One region of the Paenibacillus sp. Y660 genome, then DNA from elsewhere that is predicted to be linked to it. Evidence: riboswitches for the same ligand, from Rfam matches in the RefSeq annotation. Region 1 holds a riboswitch; each other region holds the start of a gene.

Region 1 (7,774 bases):
GGTTACATAATCACCCAAAGGGCCAACGATTGCACTTCCTCCCCGGCATAGCGTGTCCGGGTCCTGCGCAAGCTCCGCATAACCATTTATATCCCCAGGATAAGAGTCCTTTGTAACAAATTGGTTGCTCGACAATACGTAGCACCTCCCTTCGCATGCTATATGCTTCAGCGTTGCTTGCCATGTATCTCTTGCATCTGCTGTTGGCGTTACTAAAATATCGATCCCTTTCGCATACATGGCCGTTCTGGCAAGAGGCATATAGTTCTCCCAGCAAATTAACCCGCCGATTCGGCCAAATGGAGTATCAATTACAGTAAGCGTACTCCCATCGCCTTGTCCCCAAAGCAACCGTTCCGAGCCGGTCGGCATCAGCTTCCGATGCTTGCCAAGCAACCTGCCGTCCGGTCCGATATAAATAATGCTATTGTAAAGCGTTGAGCGGCTATAATCCTGATCCCGCTCCACAACGCCTACGATCAAATAAACGCCAGCTTCCTTCGCGACTTCTCCAAGCAAATCGGTATCCGTTCCGGGAACATCAATCGCGCTTTCCCAATAGCGTGCAAAGTCCTCGCGTCCTTCCATCGTTCTGCTTCCGACCCGGGCGCCGAAGGAGAGCCCTCTTGGATAGCCGGCGATAAATACCTCGGGAAAAAGCAGCAGCTTGGCGCCTTGTGCCTGCGCTTGCTTGGCATAGCCTGCCATTTTGTGAAAGGCGGACCATTTATCGAATAATATCGGAGCTGCCTGAACGACAGCTACCCTTGCGTTTCGTTCGTTCATCTTCGCCGTCTCCTTCTTAAATCCAGCCAATGATATTCAACGCACCTTATAAGACAATCATAAATGGACCTCCCCCACTTGTAACCGTCCAATTGGCGTGTATTTTACCCAACCAATTTAAGCAACAAATAAGACGCCAGCACAATTGCTGGCGCCTGATTTTTTATACAATGAATGTTACGAATCCAATAAGCCATACTTCTTCTTGAACCGAGACAAAATAGCGATCCAGCTGCTGCCAAACACAGCAAGGAAGAACACATTTGACAGCGCATGCGCAAGATCAAAATAAAAGCTTTGAATATAGGCGATAATAATCAAATTCCAGCTCAGCGCATCAGGCAAGCCAATGATATACCATATATTCATGATCCAGCCGAACAGAAAGCCCCACACAAAGCCGAATGTAAGCAAGCCGATCTTCGTTTTGATGAGCCAAGTATGGCGAAGCCAGCCTGCAGTAGCCCCAATCATGCCCCAGCAAAACATTTGCCACGGCGTCCACGGCCCCTGTCCAAGAAAAATATTTGACACTACCGCGGCGATTGCTCCAATAATGAAGCCCGACTCCGCGCCGAACACGATTGCCGCAATAATGATCACGAACGAAGTAGGCTGTACACTTGGCAATGGCGCGAACGGCACGCGGCTAACGGCAGCAATTGCAGCCAGTACAGCCAGAATGACGATTTCGCGGGCTTCAATCGTTCGTCTCTCAAACCTTGCAAAGAAAGGCAGCATCGTTGCAAAGAGCAGCACAATGCTCAGCATCAGGTAATGCTCATCTGTAATGGCTGCCGATAACGCCATGGCAGCAATGAACAGCAAGGTGCTAGCGAGAAACCAAAGCTTTAATTTGCCCATCGATCGATCACATCCTTGGTCGTCAACGCATCCGGAAGCCATTCGCGAACCGTTCGGTTGATGGCCGTCGTATAGAAATAATTGGTTCCAAAAAAAGCTGCCGGAGCTGCTTCCGCTGCTATCGCTCCGTCAAACAGCATTGCACAGCGCGTCGCATGCTCAGCGGCAAATTCAATATCATGCGTAACCATGACAATAGTTTTGCCTAATTGACAAAGCTGCTGCAGCAGCTCCGCTGTTCTCTGCTTCGCAATAGGATCAAGTCCCTTCGTCGGCTCATCGAGGCACAGCACATCAGGCTCACCAAGAAGCACCAAGGCAAGTGCTGCCCGCTGCTGTTCACCGCCGCTCAAATCATAAGGATGCTTCGTCAATATTGCGGCGATCTGGAGTGCGTCTACGACGCTTGCGATCTTGCGCTCACGATCCGCGAGTCCCGCGTAATCGGCCATTCGCTGCAGCTCCTCTTCAACGGTATCGTAGCTGAAGTAGAGGAGCGGATTTTGAGCTAAATAGCCTACCTTGCTATTTTTCTCCCGCTTCACCTTGCCTCGCTGCGGCTGCAAAAGTCCGGCCATCATCATCAGCATCGTCGTTTTTCCGGCCCCGTTGCCGCCAAGCACCGCCAAAAACTCATGCTTATACACGTTAAGCGACAGCTTCTTCAGCACCTCTGAACCCGTTTTCTCATACTTGAACGTAATTTCATCACAGGCTAGCAGCCATTGCTTCTCACCTTGCAATTGGTGTTCGCGATTATGTTCATGCTGCGATAAATCCGGCTTTATTCCGCCTTGGCCAGCCAGCCACTGCTTTCCTTCCCGCACCGTAAGCGGAATATCTTGAGCTGCAATAGGCTTGCTTGACGCATGAGCTGACAAAAACAGCTTCGTGACGGAAGGCAAATACGACATATCATTTGTCGCTGCTTCATTTGCTAAGATCGATTGGCATAGCTCCCTCGGGGCAGCGTTGTACTTTACTCTGCCGCCCTCCAGCATAACAATTCGATCTGCAAGCGGGATAACATCCTCCAGCCGGTGCTCGCTAATGATAACTGTCATAGACATTTCCTGATTCAAGCGGTAAAGCAGCTGCAAAAAATCACGCGAAGCAACCGGATCAAGCTGCGAGGTCGGCTCATCCAGTAGAAGCAGCTTCGGCTGCAGCAGCAGGACGGAGGCAAGATTTATCAGCTGCTTCTGGCCTCCCGATATTTCATGCACGGACTTGTAAAGCAGCTCCTCAAGACCGAAGAAATGGCTTATCTCAGCTAGACGCTTGCGCATAACCGCCTGCTCATAACCGACATTTTCCATCGAAAAAGCAAGCTCATGCCACACCTGGTCCATCACGATCTGATTCTCGGGATTTTGGAAGACCATGCCGATATGCTCTGCCGCCTCTATCGCAGGGAGCTCATCCAGCAAAACACCATTATACATAACGGAGCCAGAGCGTTTGCCTACCGGAAGTGTCTCTTTTTTCAAATGCCGAAGCAGCGTCGTTTTCCCACAGCCCGAAGCGCCGCATAAAACGACGAATTCGCCCTGCTTCACATTAAACGATACTTCGTCCAGCGCCGCCCCCTTTGCTTCGGGATAGCGGAACGTCAATTGATTGACTTGAATGACTTCCATGACCTTCTCTCCATTCCTTCGAGTACGACCGGGGTTAGCAGGAAAGCACAGTAGCACCCATATGCAAAACCTTCCCCTCGGTGAAATTGCATCGTTTCGAGCCGCGGATAAATGGTCAACACGCCAAAGCCCTGTGCCCAGCCCCATAGGCATGCAAGTCCCATCGCAGTTAAAAATAAGAGCGTATATCCGTCTCTTCGATCCATGCGGTATATGACGTACGAGCTCCGCTTAGCCGCGCCATAACCGCGCGCTTTCATGGAATCCGCCGTCTGCAGCGCTTCCTCAAGCGACCAGGTCAATAACACGCGAACGAGCAGCATGCCGTCCTTGCTGCGCTTCCGCAGGCTGCCCTCCATGATCGATACGCCCTTTGTCCGCTGTACGGTTGTAATCTGCTCCAGCCTTCGCAAAAAAAGCGGCACGAAACGAATCGACATTGACGTGAGCAGAGAGGTTCGCGGAAGCACGCGGGAAAACAAATACATCCATTTGTCTGTCGTGACGATATGCTGAAACGATACGAATGCCAGTAAAATCCCTAATAAGGAAAGCATCATTGTCACTCCATACAAAATCGCTTCTAGCGTAATTGGCTGATCCATGAAATAAAATAAAATATGCCTCCCGCGATGCGAAAAAAGCGGATTGAGAACAGCGACGGAGCCGCCCATCAGCACATAATAAGGAAGCAGCTTAAGCAGCCGCTTCCCTTCGCCGTGAATAATAATAACCAGCGTAACCACAGCAAGCGAGGTCACTAGAAATAAAGGGTGGAAGAGCAGCATGCTAAAAGCGATCGCACCTGCGTAGTAGCTGAAGCTAGTGATCGGATGTACGGAATCGAAGGCGGTATTCATTCATATTCAGCTCCTAGATCCTTGCCGAGATCAATCGTGTACAGCCACTCGATAACATCGCCTTCCTTGAGCGCATAGGCACCTGCGCTTTTGTTAGGAAACTCGCCATTTACTTTGTACATCCAGCCGCTCTTCGCGCCGTGGTCGAATTCGTATACGTTATCGATCCCTTCGATATACGCCGCTGCTTTTAAACCTTTGTACTCCATCTGAATTTTATTTTTTCGGGTAATTCTCTTCAAAACCTCAAGCACCGTATCGTCCTTCTTGAGCTCAACGGCGGTCGGTTCAAGCACAGTGCCCGTCTCTTCATCCGCTATAATCGAAATGGTCACGATATTCGTCGGCTGCGGCGTTACGGCAGGCGCAGGCTCATCCGTCTTAACCGGCTTCGCCGTTGCACTTGGAATCGCTGAAGGAGAAGTAATCTGCTCCTTCGCTGCGGGAGCTTTGACCTGGTTAGCGTCAGGCTTTGACGCAGCTGTTGCCGGCTTATCTCCTGCGGCGTCCGCAGGCTGCTTATTTTCTGTGCTGTGTGTCGAAGTCGACTTTGGCTCAGCTGCCGGGGCAGCCGCATCGGATTTCACTGCCTCGCTTGTCGCTGAAGGCTGTTCCTTGCTGCCGGCATTCGTTGCTTGATCGCCTTGCGATTCACCGACTTCCTGCGTCTGATTCGCCTGTACATTCACATCTTGCCCCGGTGCGGCGCAGCCAGCTAACAAACCAATAATCAGTACGAGTATGATGCAGCCGGAAAACCATCTTTTACTATTCATAACCATCGTCTTCTCTCTGCTCCCTTTCAACCTAACTAATCAAACAACGCTGTTAAAACAAAAAAAAGATCCCTCTTTGAAAGGGATCTGCATGTCAAATTAAAGATCAGTTCAGCATATAAATAGGATACGATATGTGCTGCGTTTCGATCACGCCTCCTCATTCTTACCCCCGAAGAATAGGAAACAAAATAAGAAAAGGCAGGTCTCCTGGCTCGTGCGTCATCACGCTTCTCTGCCTTCCCATCCTTTGATCGGACAGTGGCTTGTTTAGAGAATCGCTCTTCACTTACAGTGGCGGGACCGCGCCGGCGTTGCACCGGACTTCCCTATTAAGCAAACAAAAAAACGACTTGTCTGCACCTTTTCTTTATCATTATTCGATTGTTTAATCAATCATATCGGGATTGCAGGGGTTTGTCTATAACAGATTGCCTGTTAACGAGCAAGAAGATTCGATCGCATGTGACGGTCGAATCTTCTTGGTTCGTGCCTATCGATTAATGCTGCTTGCTCTTGCCTACATGAACCCGTTTAATGAAGAAAGCGACGATCAAGCCGACAATAGCTACGATCATAGCGAATATAAACGCATCCGAGATGCCCGCTGTCATCGCGAGCGGCGCATTGGCGGGATCGGTTGGATCATCCACGCCCTTCATAAAGCTGTTCACACCGGCAGTCATGATGCTCACGGCAACGGCTGTGCCGATTGCGCCAGCAACCTGCTGGAGGGTGTTCATAATCGCAGTTCCATCCGGGTAAAGCTCAGGCGGGAGCTGATTAAGACCATTAGTCTGAGCAGGCATCCATACCATGGAGATTCCGATCATCAAGCAGGAATGCAGCACAATGATGAGTGCAATTGTGGATGCCGTCGTAATGCCAGAGAAAAACCATAGCACAGCGGCAACGATAACAAGCCCCGGAATAACGAGCCATTTTGGTCCGAATTTATCGAACAAGCTGCCCATAATCGGTGACATAATCCCGTTCAAAAGTCCGCCTGGCAGCATGATAAGTCCTGCCGTTAATGCGCTAAGACCGAGTCCGCTGATCAAATACATGGGCAATACGAGCATCGATGATAAAATAACCATCATACAAATAAACACCATTAGCGTACCTACAACGAACATCGGATGCTTAAATGCCCGCAAATCCATCATCGGATGCTTCATTTTCAATTGACGAATAGCGAATATGACAAGCGCCAAAAGGCCGACGATCATCGAAGCGATCACTTTTGTGCTGCTCCAGCCGCCTTCTCCTTCGCCCGCGCTGCTGAAGGCAAACACGATGCCGCCAAAGCCAAGCGTTGAGAACACGAGGGACATGACATCAATTTTAGGCTTCGTAATCGTGGATACGTTCTGCATATACATAATTCCGAACAATAAAGCAATAATTAAGACCGGCAGCGATAACCAGAAAATCCAATGCCAGCTCAAATTTTCAATGAGAAGACCTGCAATCGTTGGGCCTACGGCAGGCGCGACCATAATGACGAGCCCGATAACACCCATCGCCGCTCCCCTTTTTTCAGCAGGGAAAATAATAAGTATCGTATTAAACATAAGCGGCAGCAGCAAAGCGGTGCCTACGGCTTGAATGACACGCGCTGTCATTAAGACTTCAAAGCTTGGGGCAAGCGCCGCTACAAGCGTGCCGAGTATGGAAAAGCTTAGCGCCGCTATAAATAGCTGTCTAGTCGTAAACCATTGAAGCAAGAGTCCCGAGACGGGGACCAAGATCCCAAGCGTAAGCAGGTATCCGGTTGTCAGCCATTGTACAGTTGGCGCCGTTATGTTGAATATGCGTATCAAATCGCTTAGTGCTACGTTTAAAGCCGTTTCACTGAACATACCAACAAAGCCGCTTAATAATAATGAAATCATGATGGGGATAACTTTATATTTCTGTTCCGTTTTTTGATGCGTTGCTGCCATTGTTGCTTGCAAGCTCTCCACTCTCCTACATTCAATCTCTCTTTTATTGATGACCTCTCATAGAGATGGGCATTGATTAATCAAATAGGGCACACACTTCGCCGCAGAAATTAACGGCTGCTTATCTCGCTTCGTCAAAGCGAGGATCAGCGCACCTTCCAGCAACGAGACTAAGACGACACTTACTTCCTCTGCTCTTGCCTCATCCATGCCTGTGAAAATCAACCTGCCTGAGATGACGGCCTCCCAGGAGGCAAACACATCCTGCCCCGCAGATCTCAGCTTATCGCTAATGGCAGAGGTTTCCACAGCCATCCAGAAGCTAAATGGCATGAAGCCTTGAAAATCATATTTTTCGGCATCCTCCCCCATATCGTGAACGAATGCCTGCACCGCATCGGACGGGTCCTCAAATGCTGCAAATTTGGTTTTCCACCGCTCGATAACAAACGCCTTGGTGCACGCGATGCATTCCAGCGCCAGCTCTTCCTTGCCTTTTGGAAAATAATAATACAAGGAGCCTTTTGGACATTTGCTCTCGTTAATAATTTGGCTTAATCCTGTAGCATGATACCCTTTTGTGAAAAAAAGCCTTGATGCTGTATCCAAAATATTTTGGCGGGTATTTGGTTTTTCCGTATTCATTCACCCCTCGATTATAGCGATCGGTCTATATAATAAAACCATTAGCAACGCTGCTAAGTCAACCTTTTTTTGTTGGATACACTCTCATTTGTTAATGTCCAACCCATCTTCCGACCCGTCCAGCCGTCCAAAATATCATGGCTGTACAATTAATTGGAAAATCCCGCTATTCCAATAAAATCTAGGTGAAAATGGAAGTTAGCAGGATTTTCTACCGTTAATTTTCTATTTTTTACCGAATGGGGGGTGAAAGT
Region 2 (7,774 bases), on a different contig from region 1:
TTAACGGGAGAGGTACAGGCATGAGCGGCGATGAATGGAAGGCAGGTGCTGAGGTTGGAGCATGACATTCAGAATCAAGAAATAGAACGTGATGTCACGATAGATTTTGCGGTGCAGGGGATGAGCTGTTCTGCTTGCGCGGCAAGGATTGAGAAGGCTGTCGGCAAAATGGATGGCGTGCAAATGGCGGCAGTCAGCTTCCCGCTTCGAACGGCATGGGTACAGTTTAAGCCCGGGGTGCTCGGGGCCGCCCAGATTGCTGAGCGCGTAAAACAATTGGGATTTGCAGCGCTCTTAAATGAGACGGCAAAGGAAGGACTTCATAAGGAGCATAAGATCCTAAAGCTAAGACTTGTCGTCTCTTTAATCCTCACGCTGCCGCTGCTAACGGGCATGGCACAGCATATTCCGCTGCTGGAGCCCTTGCTGCCTCATATGCCGGCATGGCTAATGCTCCCATGGCTGCAGCTCGCGCTTGCTACGATCATACAGTTCGTGATCGGTTTGCCGTTTTATATTGGCGCTTATCATGCTGTTCGCGAGCGAAGCGCAAATATGGATGTTCTCGTTGTCATCGGCACGACCGTCGCATATCTATACAGCCATTATGCCGTTTTTCAGAGCGGCTTGCTTCGTCCGCTTGCAGAGTCGGCTGCCCATTCGCCTCCGCTCTATTTTGAAACGTCGGCTGTCGTCATTACGGCTGTGCTGCTCGGCAAATATATTGAAGTTTCAGCCTCGCTTCGAGCGCAGCACGGCTCGGAAGGCTATGGCAAGCTGCAAAGCCAGACGGCTGCGGTTGAACGGGCAGGGGAAGTCGTACGCATTCAGACGGAGTTTGTACGGGCAGGCGACATTGTTATCGTTCAAGCAGGCGAGGTCGTGCCTGTTGACGGTATTGTGAGCGGCGGTCAGTCAGCGATGGATGAATCGCTCCTCACTGGAGAAAGCTTGCCGATCGCCAAGCGTGAAGGAGATTCGGTGTGGGCAGGCACCCGCAACGAAAGCGCGCAGCTTCGCATCCGTACGAAGGCTGCGGGACATGATACGATGCTGAACCGCATTCAGGAGCTTGTCCGGCAAGCGCAGCGCTCTAAATCCGCGATTCAGCGCAATGTCGATGCGGCTGCGAGCTGGTTTGTTCCGGTTATGCTCATCTTTGCGCTCGCTACGGTCGTGATGTGGGGAGCATTCCTTGAGCCGGGGAATTGGAGCAAAGCATTCGTATGTGGCATTGCGGTCTTGTTGGCAGCTTGTCCATGCGCGCTTGGTTTAGCTGCGCCGATCTCGCTTGTCATTGCGTCGGGCAGGCTGGCCAAGCAAGGCATCATTTCGAAGGAAGCAGGTGCGCTTGAGCGGTTGGCGAGAATCCAAACGATTATTTTTGACAAGACAGGTACATTGACCGAAGGCAAGCCGCAGGTTAGCGCAGTGCTGGCGATACAGGGAAGCCGCGCTTCACTGCTCCGAATGGCAGCCGCTGCCGAAGCGGAAGCAGCTCACCCATTGGCAATCGCTATAATTCGAGAAGCAACGAAGCTGGGACTCGTTATTCCTGAAGCCAGCCAATTTGCGTTTACGCCAGGCGGTGGTGTTGAAGCGACTGTTGAGGATCAGCGCTTCGCGGTCGGCAATGCCAAATTTGCGTCCGAACGTGCTTGGAGCGTAAGCGGTGCTGCAGCAGCTTTCGCGCAGCAGCGTGAGGAGGCGGGCGAAACGGTGCTGTATGCCGCGTTGGAAGGGCAATGCGTGGGTGTCATGGCGTTTAGCGATACGGTTAAAGGAAATGCAAGAGCTACTATAAAAGAGCTCAAGTCGCTAGGTGTAGCATCGCTGCTCGCTACCGGTGATCACGAGGCTCCCGCGCTTGCTGCGGCCAAAGCTGCAGGCATTACAGTCGTACATGCTTCCATGCTGCCAGAGAGCAAGGTTGAGCTGGTGGAGCAGCTCAAGCGGCGAGGAAAGCGGGTAGCCATGGCGGGCGATGGCTGGAATGATGCGCCGGCATTGGCCGCTGCTGATGTCGGGCTTGCGATGGGGGAAGGAACGGACGCGGCGCTGAGCGCTGGGCATATGACGCTGTTGTTCTCAAGGCTGCAAGCTATCCCTGAGGCGATCAGAATCAGCCGCTTAACAATTCGAAATGTTAGACAGAACTTAACCTTCGCCTTTCTTTATAATGTGATCATTATTCCTTTTGCTGCAATTGGCCTGCTTGAGCCATGGATGGCAGGGACGGCAATGGCGCTCAGCTCGGTGTCGGTAGTCGCTAACGCGCTTCGGCTCTCCGGTCAGCTTCGGCGCAAGGCTGGATCAAGCAAATGACGATAACTTGGCAGCAGGTTGGCTTTATTATTTTGACGGGATTGTTCAGCGCTCCGCATTGCATCGGGATGTGCGGAGGCATCGTATCCGCCGTGTCGCTTAATTCTACCGCTTCAACACAGAAATCGATGCTGCTCTATAATGCGGGACGAATTTTGTCCTATACGCTGTTAGGTGCCGTCATGGGAACGGTTGGCTCCTTTGTTGATGTGGCAGGCAAGCTTGCCGGCGTACAGGGGCTTGCGTCCATTATCGGCGGCTGCTTCTTGCTGCTATGGCTATGGCGCAGGTTTCAGCTGCCTTTCATGAACCGACTATCAACCTTCCTCCACAAGCGATTGGCAGGAGGTGCACAGCGCTCAGCGAATCAAGAAACCGGGCATTTGCTTGCTACTGGTATCGCGTTCGGTTTCTTGCCCTGCGGCTTGACATATGCGATGCAAATGACAGCGGCCTCCACCGGCTCGGGGCTCGAGGGAGCGGCTGTGATGGCCTTGTTTGGCCTCTCTACCTTTCCTGCCCTAGCTGCTGCAGCGTCCATTGCATCCTTTGCAAGCAAAAAATGGCGGCGCTTCATGCGCAAAGCGAGTGTGGTGACGGCGATTGCCGTAGGCGTCATTTCGATTTTGCGAGGGCTGGCTGTCAACGGCGTGATTCCATCGATAAACCCGTGGCTATGGTAAGCAGTCTAATGAACAGCCTTCAGCAATCTGACGATGGTATAGGTTTGAGTTTCTGTCTCAACCTTTAATGTCGCCTTCCATGTGCCAGCCATGAGCGGCACGCCTTCACCTTCATATTTGCCCGGTGAAGCTTCGGTCATTTTAAATGCATAATCCCCGCAAACCATATCCAGCATTTCCAGCTTTACGGATAAGCTGGCTCCCTGCAAGGCCGCACCAGAGTCATCGGCAAGTTCGATTTGAAGGCTGTTGCTGCGAAGCACTTTGGCCGGATAAGGCGCGATCGACCAAATGGCATGGCCGCTCTCGAAAGCATGCTCCGAAATAGGAGGAGGCGCTTTGTCGCGCTGGCGGAGCCAAGTTAGCGTTATACCAGCTAGAAGAACAATGGCAAAGAGCAGGAAAACGAATTTATAAAGCGGCGATTGTGATTTATGCTGTTGCTGCATGTCGGCTAGGGACCTCCTTTTGCATAAAACAGATTCGTTGTCGGCTTTAATAATGAAAGAGGCATATTACGTTACCTATGCGGGAAATGTCAGGAGCAGAACGGAGGGAGTTGATCCGATTGGCTTAGCGAGTAATGTTGGACAAAATCCGAGAGACGGTGTATATTAACATCTGATAATTTCATACGTAAAAATAGGTGCTAATGGGAGAGTTTCTGACAATGGGTCAATCGATTGTTGGAAGTCGCTTGCTTGAAGCTTAATAGGGAAGACCGGTGAGAATCCGGCACGGACCCGCCACTGTAAGGGAATGCAGCAGGAGCTAGCCAGCGCTCGCTGTCACGACCAAGTCAGAAAATCTGCCTGTTTGTACATAACACTTTTACCTACGTGGACTTAGGGATCGTGCTTTGGAAAGCCTGCCGCTTCGTTTATTTACTAGAGCGCGTATAAGAGCATTTCTGGCACAATTGCCGGAAATGCTTTTTTTTATTTTATACGAATTAAAAAATTAGGGGTGGAGAACAAGATGAACGGAAAGAACCGCAATATGATGAAGCTTCTGTTTGGCTTGCTGTTAACGATGATGCTCGTATTCACAGCAGCATGCGGAGCAAGCAATGACACTGAAAACAAGGCTAGCAATACACCGGCTAATACGGAGCAAGCTGCTGCGAATGAGCCGGCGCCATCGGAAGAATCATCTGGTTATCCGCTAACGATAAAGGATGATACAGGTACGGAGATGACGTTCGAGCAAGCGCCGACCAAGGTCGTTACGCTTGTACCGAGTGAGACGGAAGCTATTTATGCCATTGGCTCTGGGGAGCAAGTCGTAGGGGTTGATGAATATAGCAACTATCCGGAGGAAGCTGCATCCAAGCCGAAAGTAGGCGATATGACGACTAACATTGAAGCAGTAGCAGCGCTTGACCCTGATCTTGTGCTGGCTTCACCGTCGATGAATACGGAAGCGATCACGAAGCTCCGCGAATTGAACATTCCGGTGTTCGCGACAGATCCGCTTACCTATGATGCCGTTATTGCCAAAATCGAAAATTTAGGTCATATTATGAATAAACATACGGAAGCGGCTGCCGTTGCTGACCATATGCGTGAAGTTAAGCAGCAGGTTACCGATGCAGTGAAGGACGCGGAGAAGAAGAAAGTATACCTCGAGTTTTCACCAGGCTGGACAGTTGGTTCAGGCACTTTCCTCGACGAGCTCCTGACGCTTGCAGGCGGCATCAATATTGCAGCCGCATCGCCTGGCTGGTACGAGGTTAGCGCTGAGGAAGTTGTAAAACAAAATCCTGCATTTATTGTATATCCTGCTTTGAAGGAGGACCCGAATCCAATCGTTGCTGGTATCGAAAGCCGTCCAGGCTGGGATGTCATCGATGCGGTGAAAAATAAGCACATGCATGCGGTGACGGAGGATCCGCTCGTGCGCGTTGGACCACGTCTTGCCGATGGGTTGCTTGAGCTTGCTAAAGTCATTCACCCGGATCTCGTAAAATAATCAAATGACCTATAAATTAGTTTGGTATGGAGGAGCAGCTATGCTCCTTCTTGCTGTTTCTATCGTTGTTAGTCTATCAATTGGATCGGCTGGCATATCCTTGCGTGACGTGTGGGGGATACTTCTTCATCAACTGCCGTGGTTTGCGGATAAGCCTACTTCGTATTCACCCGGACAAATAGCTGTCGTGACACAAGTCCGGCTCTCGCGCGTTTTGCTCGCCGTGCTCGTTGGGGCATGCCTTGCGCTTGCGGGCACCGGCTTCCAAGGCGTGCTGCGCAATCCGCTGGCCGATCCTTATACGTTAGGCGTCGCTTCTGGAAGCTCGGTCGGAGCAGCATTTATGATCTTGTTTGGACTGCAGACCGTGCTTGGCATATGGACGATACCGCTCGTTGCCTTCAGTACAGGAATCGTTACGCTGCTTGGCGTTTTTTGGCTCTCGCGCAACAAGGGCGTCATGCATATTGAAACGCTTATTCTCTCAGGAGTCATTATCCAATCCTTTCTTGGCGCATTCGTTTCATTCATGGTTTCCATGTCGGAGGGTGTTGTCAATCAGATCTTGTTCTGGTTGATGGGCTCGCTTGCTATGCGAAGCTGGGAAAATGTCTATATGATGATTCCGTTTCTGCTTATTGGAATGCCGCTGCTCCTCGCTTACGGCCAGCCGCTCAATTTATTTGTGCTTGGCGAGCGGCATGCAGCGCATCTAGGCATTCGTGTCGAGCGGACAAAGCTTATCGTCTTAATCAGCTCGACGCTGCTCACCGCAGCAGCGGTTTCCGTATCTGGCGTTATTGGCTTCGTAGGGCTTGTAGTGCCGCATCTAATCCGTCTGCTCGTAGGCCCCGACTATCGCTTGATCACGCCTTTGTCTGCAATCGGCGGCGGCATATTCGTCCTGTGGGCAGATACGCTGGCGCGAATGGCATTGACACCCAAAGAAATTCCGCTTGGTGTCGTTACCGCGCTTATCGGTGCGCCTTTCTTCGCTTATTTGCTGCATAGACGGAAGCTGAAGCAAGGAGGGACAATATGATAGAGGCTCATCAAATCGTACAAACGGTGCAGGGAAGGACCGTGCTGAACGGTCTTTCTTGCTCCTTTCAAAAAGGGCGCATGTACGGTATTATTGGTCCCAATGGCGTCGGCAAATCAACTCTTCTGCAGTTGTTGTCGGGTATCGATCAGCCAAAGCAAGGAGAAGTGCTGCTCGCAGGTCGAAATATCGCTTCATATCCGCGCAAGCAGCTGGCTAAGAAGCTGGCGGTGCTTCAGCAAAGCGGCTTGCCGCCTGTTGGATTCTCCGTACGTGAGGTCGTCAGCATGGGAAGATATCCGTTCCAGAACTGGCTAGGCAGCGAAGAGCAGGACTCCGAGCCGATCATTGACAGAGCATTATCTGCGATGGGACTTGAGGAGCTGGAGCATCGCAAAATGGATCAGCTTAGCGGCGGAGAACGGCAGCGCGTAGCGCTGGCTAAGCTGATGGCGCAGGAGCCGACTATTATTTTGCTGGATGAGCCGACAACCTATTTGGATATTGGCTTTCAGGTGCAGCTGCTGGATACGGTGAGAGCGTGGCAGCAAGAGCGCGAGCTAACGGTGATCGCCGTGCTTCATGATTTGAATTTGGCATCACTTTACTGCGATGAGCTCGTCGTGCTCCATCAAGGAAAGGTTGCTGCGGCTGGTATTCCGCATGCCGTGTTAACGCCTTCACTTATTGAACGAGTTTATGAAACGACAACAGCTGTCATCGCGCATCCCGTTACAGGTGTGCCGCAAATTATGCTTCAACCAAATTGGAATAACGAATCAGACAGACTTGGCTTGAAGGAGCTATAACAATGGAAACTAATTTGTACATAGCGTTAATGGAAACGATTAAACAGATTAAACCGTTCAACGATGAGGCTGCGGCGCTTGCTTTGCGTCACTCGGATTCATTGACGAAGCCGCCTGGCAGTCTTGGCAAGCTTGAAGCACTCGCTAGCCAGCTAGCCGGCATCTCGGGTCATTTATGGCCCGACTTGTCGCGTAAATCAGTCATTGTGATGGCTGGCGACCACGGCGTCTGCGAGGAAGGGGTAAGTGCTTTTCCACAGGCGGTTACGCCGCAGATGGTGCTAAACTTCCTGAACGGCGGAGCAGCTGTAAATGTGCTTGCGAGACAAGCCGGTGCGGAGGTCGTCTGTGTCGATATTGGCGTGAATGCGGATTTGGAGCATGAACGGCTCGTAAGCCGCAAAGTTGTTCGTGGCACGGCCAATATGGCAAAGCAGGCGGCTATGACTCGTCAGGAAGCCATTCAAGCGATCATAGTTGGCGTTGATGTTGTGAACGAGCAGTACCGGCAAGGCAGCCGATTGTTTGCGACGGGCGAGATGGGCATCGGCAATACGACGGCGAGCGCTGCGCTTACAACCGTACTGACAGGGCTATCGCCCGAGGAATCCGTTGGCCGAGGAACCGGCATCAATGATTCGAGCTGGCTGAACAAGGTGGAGGTCGTAAAGCGCGCGATTGCCGTTAATGAGCTTTATTCTGCTGATGCAGATCCAATTGATGTGCTTGCCAAGGTCGGCGGCGCGGAGATAGCTGGACTCGTTGGCGTCATTATCGGAGCTGCGGCGAACGGCTGTCCGATCGTAATCGACGGCTATATTTCGTCTGCTGCGGCGCTCGTCGCATCACGAATTGCCGAGCAGACAATGCCATATATGATAGCCTCACATCTCTCTCATGAGCAAGGCCACTTAAGATTGCTTGAATCGATCGGCTTGCTGCCG
Region 3 (7,774 bases), on a different contig from region 1:
AGCTCTGTATGGCCTGTGTCAATCGTCCAATTGCTGCTAGTTGCTGCCTTACTGGTGAACTTATCTCCAACAAGCTTCACGACAATGGATGGATTCAAAGCACCACTTGCAATCTTTGATTCTGTCGAGATTGCCGGGTATGTGCTGTAATAGAAACGAACCTTATCATTTTCTTTAAGCTCATATGCGCCTGCGCCCACTTGCGGCGACTTCCCGTTCACTTCATACATCCAGCCATCCCAGCCGCCAAGGCTGCCGGCTGCTAGCCCGTCAATTGTTGACACATAAGGCCCGAAGCTGCTATTTACAATTTTGTAGCTAATCTTCGGATTGGCTTGATCAAGTCCTTGCTTTAGCGCATCTAATGCAGTAGCAGGCTTAATGGTGCTCTTAACCCTTACTGCATGTTCACCATAGACAGACCCGGTTAGATCATCTACTTGAAGCATAGCGGTGACATACACAGGTACGGGAACAGCAACGGAAATTGAATTACTTTCCGCTTGACCAATTAATGCTCCTGCTAATGCTTTGATCGTGATAGGCTCGTCCGTAGCTTTCCCTGTCAAATTGAGCTTAATCTTCTGATTGCTTTCTTTCACAATCGAACCGATTGATAGACCTGATTTCTCGGTATTGATTGACCAGTTGCCGGCTGCTACAGCGCCTTTGCTGAACTCATCCCCAACGAGTGTTATATCTACATTTGGATTTGATGAACTGTCGTCAAACACTGTTTGAGACGAAATATCAGGGTAACGGCTATAATAGAACCGAACCTCATCATTCGCTTTGAGCTTATAGGTACTCGCTCCTACAGTTGCCTCGACGCCGTTTACTTCATACATCCAGCCATCCCAGCCGCCCAGGGAGCCGGCTTCTTCTCCTGCAATCCCTTTCACATAAGGACCGTAGCTGCTGTTTACAATATCGTATGCAATGGAAGGATTCGCAGTATCCAGAGCATGCTTAAGAGCATCTAACGCCGTTGGATTTTTTATTTGTGTAACGGTTACCGGTTGCTTGGTATAAAGATCTCCCGATTTGCCATCAACCTGTACGTTGACCTGAACGTTGACCTGAACGGGCAGTTTGATTTCATCGCCAAAGCGATGCCATACGGCTTTCTGATTTTTAATATCGATTAGCGCAATAAGGCCTTGTTCCGTTGCCATAGGATCGCCATTCGTTTCGTTAGCTTTCCATTTAAATGATCCATCCTCAAGCTGAAGCAAGGAATATGTATCAAGAACGGTTTTGCCGTTGGCAGCCCAAGTATCAGACAATACATCCTCGCTAATTGCAGTCAATCCCGATACGGCAGCGGACATGCTGTTCGAATTGTCGCCGAACATTATATTTTCTTGGTTTAGCTGCTTCGTTTTTAGATAGGCTTTTATTTTTACGATAGCCTGTTGAACAGCGCTGTCACTCTGGTAGTTTCCAAGCGCAAGCAGCCCCATACCCGTCATATCTGGCTCAGAAGTGCTGCCGAAGAAAGCAAAGCCGCCATCTGACAGCTGCTTGCTAAGCAAATAGTCTACTGCCTTCTTCTTTGCTGCCGAATCCCAAGTTCCTACGTTGCTGCCGAGCTTCGCACCTGTGTCGAGCGCATGAATCGCCCACATATGCTTGTTTAGCGTACCTGCAAATGCACCCGTGCCTGAATTTTGCTGTGCTGCCAGCTCCGCATACAAATTACGATCCGTTTGCCATGCGTGAGCAGGGTCTTCTCCCATCGCGAGCAAGGAATAAATATATCGGATATGCTCGGTTCCGCCAGCATTAGGCTCCAATGCCTCGTCGCCTTTCGGCTCTAAAGTCTTCCAGCTAGGAAGCTTCCAACTGCCGTCATCAAGGTCTTGTCCTGCACCCCATAACGCAACGATTTGCCACCATGATTCTAAAGTCTGACTTTGTTTTTTATAAAGGTTAACCGTTTTGTCGATCATTCCATTTAATGAAGAATTCGCGGAATGATCTGCCGCATGACTGGCCTGCGGTGCAAATAAAGTAAATACTAATAGAAAACTAATAATGGCGGGCAAGCTTTTTTTCATGAAGTTTTTAAAAGATAGCAATGTATTCTCTCCCTCTCGTTCCTTTTTTGACAACAAAAAAACATCTTTCCGCTTTCTGGAAAGATGTTTGGGCTGTTACATTCGGAGCATGGCACAGAGATTCCCCTATTGCCGCAGCACGAATAACATCTCCCTCCCATCCTCGTGAGAAAATATAGAGCGCTTATATGGCAGGTCTCCTGGCTTCGCTTCATAGCTTCAGCTATCTCCTTCCCGTCCCATTCGAACAGTGGATTAATGATAGTCAGCTCTGCGATACAGTGGCGGGACCGCGTCGGACTTTGACCGAACTTCCCTATTAAGCTGCAATAAAATTGCAGCACCATACTAGCTAATCTATGAAATTGTAAGGTGTTGACTTGTGAATTGTATCAAATTCCTGTGAATATGACAAAGGTTCTATTTGTTTTTTTATAAGCCGTGCCCTTTGTCGCTGTTCGTTCCGATTATTCGGAATTACAGCATATTTAGAAACCCTGTACTTTCAATGGTCGCATCGACTTGAAGCTCCAGCTTAAGCTTGGGATAATATTGCGTTCGCCAATTTTTCAGCTTTGCCCTTGGTATTTTATTTCTGAAATATTGGCCTGTCCCCAAAATATCCGCTCCGCTCGCTTGAATCTTGGCAAACATCAGATCAAATCGTTTTTCCAACATGCCTTCAAGCTCATTCTTGATCATCTCACTCGTAGGCTTTCCTTTCGTCTCCAAAAAAACGACCTTTAATTTAATTTTGCTTTTCAAAATCGGCACATCGTTGCTCATCAAGCTTTTGTTCGTTATCGAATTGCTGGTGATTAGCACGCTTGCATGATTGCTGACTTCAATTGTCCCCTGCGTGCTTTCGCTATTGAAGGCGTTGAACAACAACGTCTCATCCATGCTGATCTGCGCAACCATTTTCCCATTTTTGATTACCGCTGAGCCAACATGCTGCACGACGGTGTTTGTCCCCGACCGAATGATCGGAACCGTTACATCACGCGTGTAGGAATGAATGCTTCTATATATCTCCCACACCCGAGTCAGCGCAATTTGTGGATTCCACCCAGCATTTCTCTCGAAAAAGTCATAGAGCGCCATCCCTTGAGGATCTATATTTTTCGTCACATTTGCAAAAAAATGCCCCATGTCTTCATCGCAAATCGCGATAAGCGACTTGGATGATACGTCACGCTCTCTCATAAAATCAGCGATTATGTCATCCATACCCTCCTGGGCGTATGTCTTATCTAACAGAATAACCTTCACGTGAAGCAAATCTACATGCTCCTCCAGATTCGCACTGATTTTATCCACGGCATGATTAATCGTTTTCCCTGATTCGAATACAATTTTAATTTTTGTCGTATTCCCGTTTGGTACAGGAATTTGTAAATAGACGCAGTATTCGTCGTTTTTTTTCTTTACGCCCATTACAATCGGCAATGCCCTGTGGTTGATATCTCGATTATCCCAGCATCCGCTTAGGGAGAGAATAAGGCTGATGGCGATTAGCGTTTTAAACACTCTCATCTTTATACATCCTTTTGGAACGAAGCCCTATAAATAAAATGGAAAAAGGAATCGCGAACAATACAAAAAATCGGAACATCACATTCCACAGCCTAACCGCCTGAAGGGTATCCCAATTAGAAACCAGCATGCTGCAACTATAAATGACCGCAGCTACTGCGATAACAAAATAGTTTAATTTCACTTTCGGCATGGCTCGATTTAAAATACAACTGACTTCCCACAGCAGCAAGGAGATAGTCAGCATCGTGAATGTAATTAGGCTCAGCAGCAAAAATATCGTCACTCTGTCAAACATCAACCAATTGATATGGATGGTACTGACAAGCATAACGAAAGGAAATTTAAAGGTAGAGGCGGTAGACTGTCCGAAGGTTAGAAGGGGCAGGTAGACAGACAGAAACATAAAAGGAACGAGCGCCACCAAGGTAATCATTACTTTTTTTCGGCTAAAGGAAAAATACGGCTGCACGAAACCAAGAAACAGAAAGCCTGCGGCAAATGCAGAAAAGCTGTAAAGATAAGCCTGCTTCGTAATAAATGAAAAATCGATATGAAATAACGGAAACAAGTAATGATAATCCACATTCTGAAACGATATAAAAATTGTGAATAGGATCAAAGGAAGAAATAAAAGGGCAAGCACAATTCCCGTTCGAAATATGGCATTCACCCCATTTAAGGTGATATAGGTAGAGATGACAATAAGGAGCCCAGCAATCGCCCACATAGGCGTATTCGCCAGAAAAACGAGGATAATGATATTAGCAAAAGCGCGTATAGTGATGATATCAACAAAGATCAAATAAAGGACAAGCGGCAATAAAAAAAGGGTGGCTGCCCACTTGCCGACGCCTAAGTAAATACTGATAATATCCTGTTTTGGGAAGTAGCTGAGACCCTTCATATAAGCCCATACGAGAAGCATATTAATGGCAATCCCAAAAGTAATCGGAAACCAATGTCCCTCTGTTGTGCTTGCTATAATATCAAAGGGATAGAAAAAAAACATAAATCCCAGTTGAGTCAACACGTACATTAATATGACATGATAAGATTTATCCATTTTCCCATTCACCCTTCTTCATACTAATATTCAGATATGAAATGCCAAACGTAGTAAGACTGGCTAGATACGCGCTTAGTAATACCAACCCGCCTAGTAATCCAAGAACGCCATATAAGGCACTCAAAATGACGATGACATATTTGAACAGTCGGATGGAAAGCGAATTTTGAAAGCCTACAACGGTAGAATTCGCTATCGTCGTAGCCGCAAGCACGATAATGAGCAGATTGCTTACCAATCTAGCCGTCACGACTGCCTGTCCCAAAATAATGCCTCCTACCATTGTGATCGTTGGACCAATACTCTTCGGAAGCCTTGTACTGGCCTCAATAATCAATTCCAATACGACCAGCATTAAAATAATTTCAACGATTGCCGGATAGGGCACGCCTTCGCGGCTCTGAGCAATATTAAGTGCAAGCTCTATTCGTAACACCTCAGGGTTCACCGCTACGATAGCGACATATATACCTGGCGCAAGCAGCGTTATCAATACGCCGATCACTCGCAATAGGCGGATTGCGATCGTTAATGGAATCGGATAATTCCGATCGTTCTCGAGAGAAAACATATCCCATAGCAGATTTGGGAGCACAAGCGCAAACGGCAGCCGATCAATAAATAGCACGACTCTTCCTTTTTTCAATGCGCTTGCTGCCTCTTGCGGCAATTCGGTCGTATTGAACTTAGGGATGGCGGACCATGAGGAAAAACCCATCGTTTTCGCCATGTTTTGCAAATTGTTGATTTCTCTATGCAGGTTCTTCTCAATTTGGCTCGTTACTTTGCTCACCAGCTCAGGATCAGCATTCAGGTTGTCATAAATAAGCGAAATCTTCTTCTGCTGATCGTTGCCTGCTAAATAAGATTTCACCTGAACATGCTTTGACATCATCTGTTTTCTGACCATTCCGATGTTTGTATCGATATCCTCAATGAACGAGCTAATCGGCCCTTGCAGCACGTTCTCATTCGTAGGCGATTCGATTGAACGATTCAGTACGATCGGGAACGGTTCTACTATGACGCATCTTTGTTCACTTTCGAAATAGATGATGAATTTGCCCCCGACGAATAAGGCGTAGGCTTCGCTGGCATCCATCTCTCTTATTTCGCCGAGCAATGACATAATATCCGCAACGGATTGGGGAGCAAGATCGGCGTTGTCCATATTTTTTCGAAGCGATATTTTTGTACTCACCAAATTAATTAGCGAAGTGAAACCCATCATAACGACGGGCACCCCGCAAACTTCGTCCGGTTGTATGAGGAAATCGTCATTTCCGCCAAGCTTCTCCTTCACTTCCTGCAAAAAAGAATCCATAGGCCGCTTCTCCTTATGTACAATTATTCCATCTTACGATTGTCCCCTCCCCGTAGCTTTATATACAACAAAAGGAGTGCCCTCTTAATAAGGACACTCCTTTTTCAGCTTATCGGTGAATGGCAAAAGGATAACCAGCATGACCTGCTATTCGCACGCTAACTTTCACTTTTCACACATGAATGACCTGCAATTCGCACGCTACAGTGTAGTATGTGCAATGTAATCTCCGATTTGGTTGCAGCATCTTTGCTACGCTGCAGTTTATGCAATAGAATCGCCTATTTCCTCCCCATTTGCCACTTTAAAGACTGATTCTGCTGCAATTCTGCAATGTAGCTTCGTCCACCAACCGAATGCAGACTTCCACCGTACGCACTAGCAAAAACAGCTCAGCATGGCCTCAACGACAACAAGCGTCATCTGCTGGCTCGCGTTCCATTCCAAATTGAGCTACTGCAGACGATGGCGTCTTCGCGCTTTCCGGCTAGCTTAGCTTACCTCCATACTACCTGACTGTATTTTGGATCCAAGCCTCTTCATTCAGTTCGTTGTTAATGCCCACACCAGCCAATGAGCCCAAAGAAGCAGCTATAATGGCTTGATGAAGCTGCGATGCTGCATCACCGGCACTAAAGACGCCTGGAACGTTCGTTTTACCGAAATGATCGACGATGACAGTCCCTGTTTCCGTGATCTGGCAGCCTATTGCTTGCGGAAGGTTTGACCCGGCAATAAGCTTCGATCTAAAAAATAGGCCTGTGCATGAGATTCTTGTACCATCCTCTAGAACAACATGCTGCACCATGCCTTCGTTAGATTCGATAGAATGGATCGGTGAGTCGAATATAGGTACGTTATGTTGATGCAGTTCCTCACGTTGTTCGTCCGTCAATTCATCTGGTCCGTTAGTACAGATTGTAAAGCGATTCGTCCATCCAGAAATCATTTTGGCCAAGTGCAGCGCATCCGCTCCCTTGACAATTAAGACAAGCGGCTGCTCCCTTAGTTCCCAGCCATCACAATACGGGCATATAAAGGCGCTTTTACCATATGCATCTGCCAGCCCCTTAATATCTAACGGGAGGTCCTTCATTCCTACTGCAAAGAGCAGTTTTTTGCTTCGATAGCACTGTCCTTGTGCAGTCTTAATTTGAAAATCCCCATCGTTTCCGGTGATCGATACGGCTGTATCCGCCACAAAATAAATGGATGGATATGAACTAATCTCTTCCTTCGCAATTCTTCTAAATTCGCTTGGACTTATATGATCTCTGGTAAGAAAGCCATGCGTGTGGCGAGTAACCCCATTTCGTGGACGCCCTTCATCAATAACTACCACATTTTTTCTTGCCCTGCCTAACACAAGCGCAGCATTTAGACCTGCTGGTCCTCCTCCGATAATAGCACAATCGTGAGTCATTATCATTCTCCCTTTCGCTTTGCAATATTTTATTAGAGATATAATAGATTCATTATATCTTTAATAACGCTAAAAAAAGGACGGAACATTACTCCGTCTTGAATAATTTCGCCACATCCGCTATCTTTTTGTTGTCCAAAAATTGCTCCATCTGACGTTCAGCGTCGATAACAACCTGTTGGATTAGACATTCGCTTCCGTGATTCAGGCTGCATTCGAACAACGAAGCAGTCCCTTCGATCGCACGGATGACATCGAGAAAGGATATATCCTCCTGCATCCGTCTGAGACGATATCCACCGTTAGCACCGGGCGCAGACTGAATCAATCCAGCCTTGACAAGCTTCGTCATCATTTTGGAC

What was found. Region 1 has a riboswitch for cobalamin ahead of AC2TDN_RS16770 (DUF4430 domain-containing protein). Riboswitches for the same ligand answer to the same signal wherever they lie in the genome.
Region 2: linked by a shared signal. The riboswitch ahead of AC2TDN_RS05235 (ABC transporter substrate-binding protein) and the one ahead of AC2TDN_RS16770 (DUF4430 domain-containing protein) in region 1 are both predicted to bind cobalamin.
Region 3: linked by a shared signal. The riboswitch ahead of AC2TDN_RS22300 (DUF4430 domain-containing protein) and the one ahead of AC2TDN_RS16770 (DUF4430 domain-containing protein) in region 1 are both predicted to bind cobalamin.

Annotation. Positions count from the first base shown of each region.
Region 1 is NZ_JBXBBJ010000014.1:106,635-114,408, reverse strand. It holds gene AC2TDN_RS16790 (carbon-nitrogen hydrolase family protein) at 1-786, opposite strand, end outside; gene AC2TDN_RS16785 (ECF transporter S component) at 964-1,650, opposite strand; gene AC2TDN_RS16780 (ABC transporter ATP-binding protein) at 1,638-3,290, opposite strand; gene AC2TDN_RS16775 (energy-coupling factor transporter transmembrane component T) at 3,263-4,150, opposite strand; gene AC2TDN_RS16770 (DUF4430 domain-containing protein) at 4,147-4,926, opposite strand; cobalamin riboswitch at 5,110-5,308, opposite strand; gene AC2TDN_RS16765 (DHA2 family efflux MFS transporter permease subunit) at 5,427-6,875, opposite strand; gene AC2TDN_RS16760 (TetR/AcrR family transcriptional regulator) at 6,933-7,520, opposite strand.
Region 2 is NZ_JBXBBJ010000003.1:66,286-74,059, reverse strand. It holds gene AC2TDN_RS05250 (heavy metal translocating P-type ATPase) at 31-2,325, shown strand; gene AC2TDN_RS05245 (sulfite exporter TauE/SafE family protein) at 2,322-3,008, shown strand; gene AC2TDN_RS05240 (FixH family protein) at 3,014-3,457, opposite strand; cobalamin riboswitch at 3,685-3,838, shown strand; gene AC2TDN_RS05235 (ABC transporter substrate-binding protein) at 3,987-4,979, shown strand; gene AC2TDN_RS05230 (FecCD family ABC transporter permease) at 5,020-6,021, shown strand; gene AC2TDN_RS05225 (heme ABC transporter ATP-binding protein) at 6,018-6,830, shown strand; gene cobT (nicotinate-nucleotide--dimethylbenzimidazole phosphoribosyltransferase) at 6,833-7,774, shown strand, end outside.
Region 3 is NZ_JBXBBJ010000027.1:49,270-57,043, forward strand. It holds gene AC2TDN_RS22300 (DUF4430 domain-containing protein) at 1-2,081, opposite strand, end outside; cobalamin riboswitch at 2,234-2,423, opposite strand; gene AC2TDN_RS22305 (Ger(x)C family spore germination protein) at 2,538-3,596, opposite strand; gene AC2TDN_RS22310 (GerAB/ArcD/ProY family transporter) at 3,583-4,662, opposite strand; gene AC2TDN_RS22315 (spore germination protein) at 4,655-5,989, opposite strand; gene AC2TDN_RS22320 (NAD(P)/FAD-dependent oxidoreductase) at 6,498-7,412, opposite strand; gene AC2TDN_RS22325 (RrF2 family transcriptional regulator) at 7,501-7,774, opposite strand, start outside.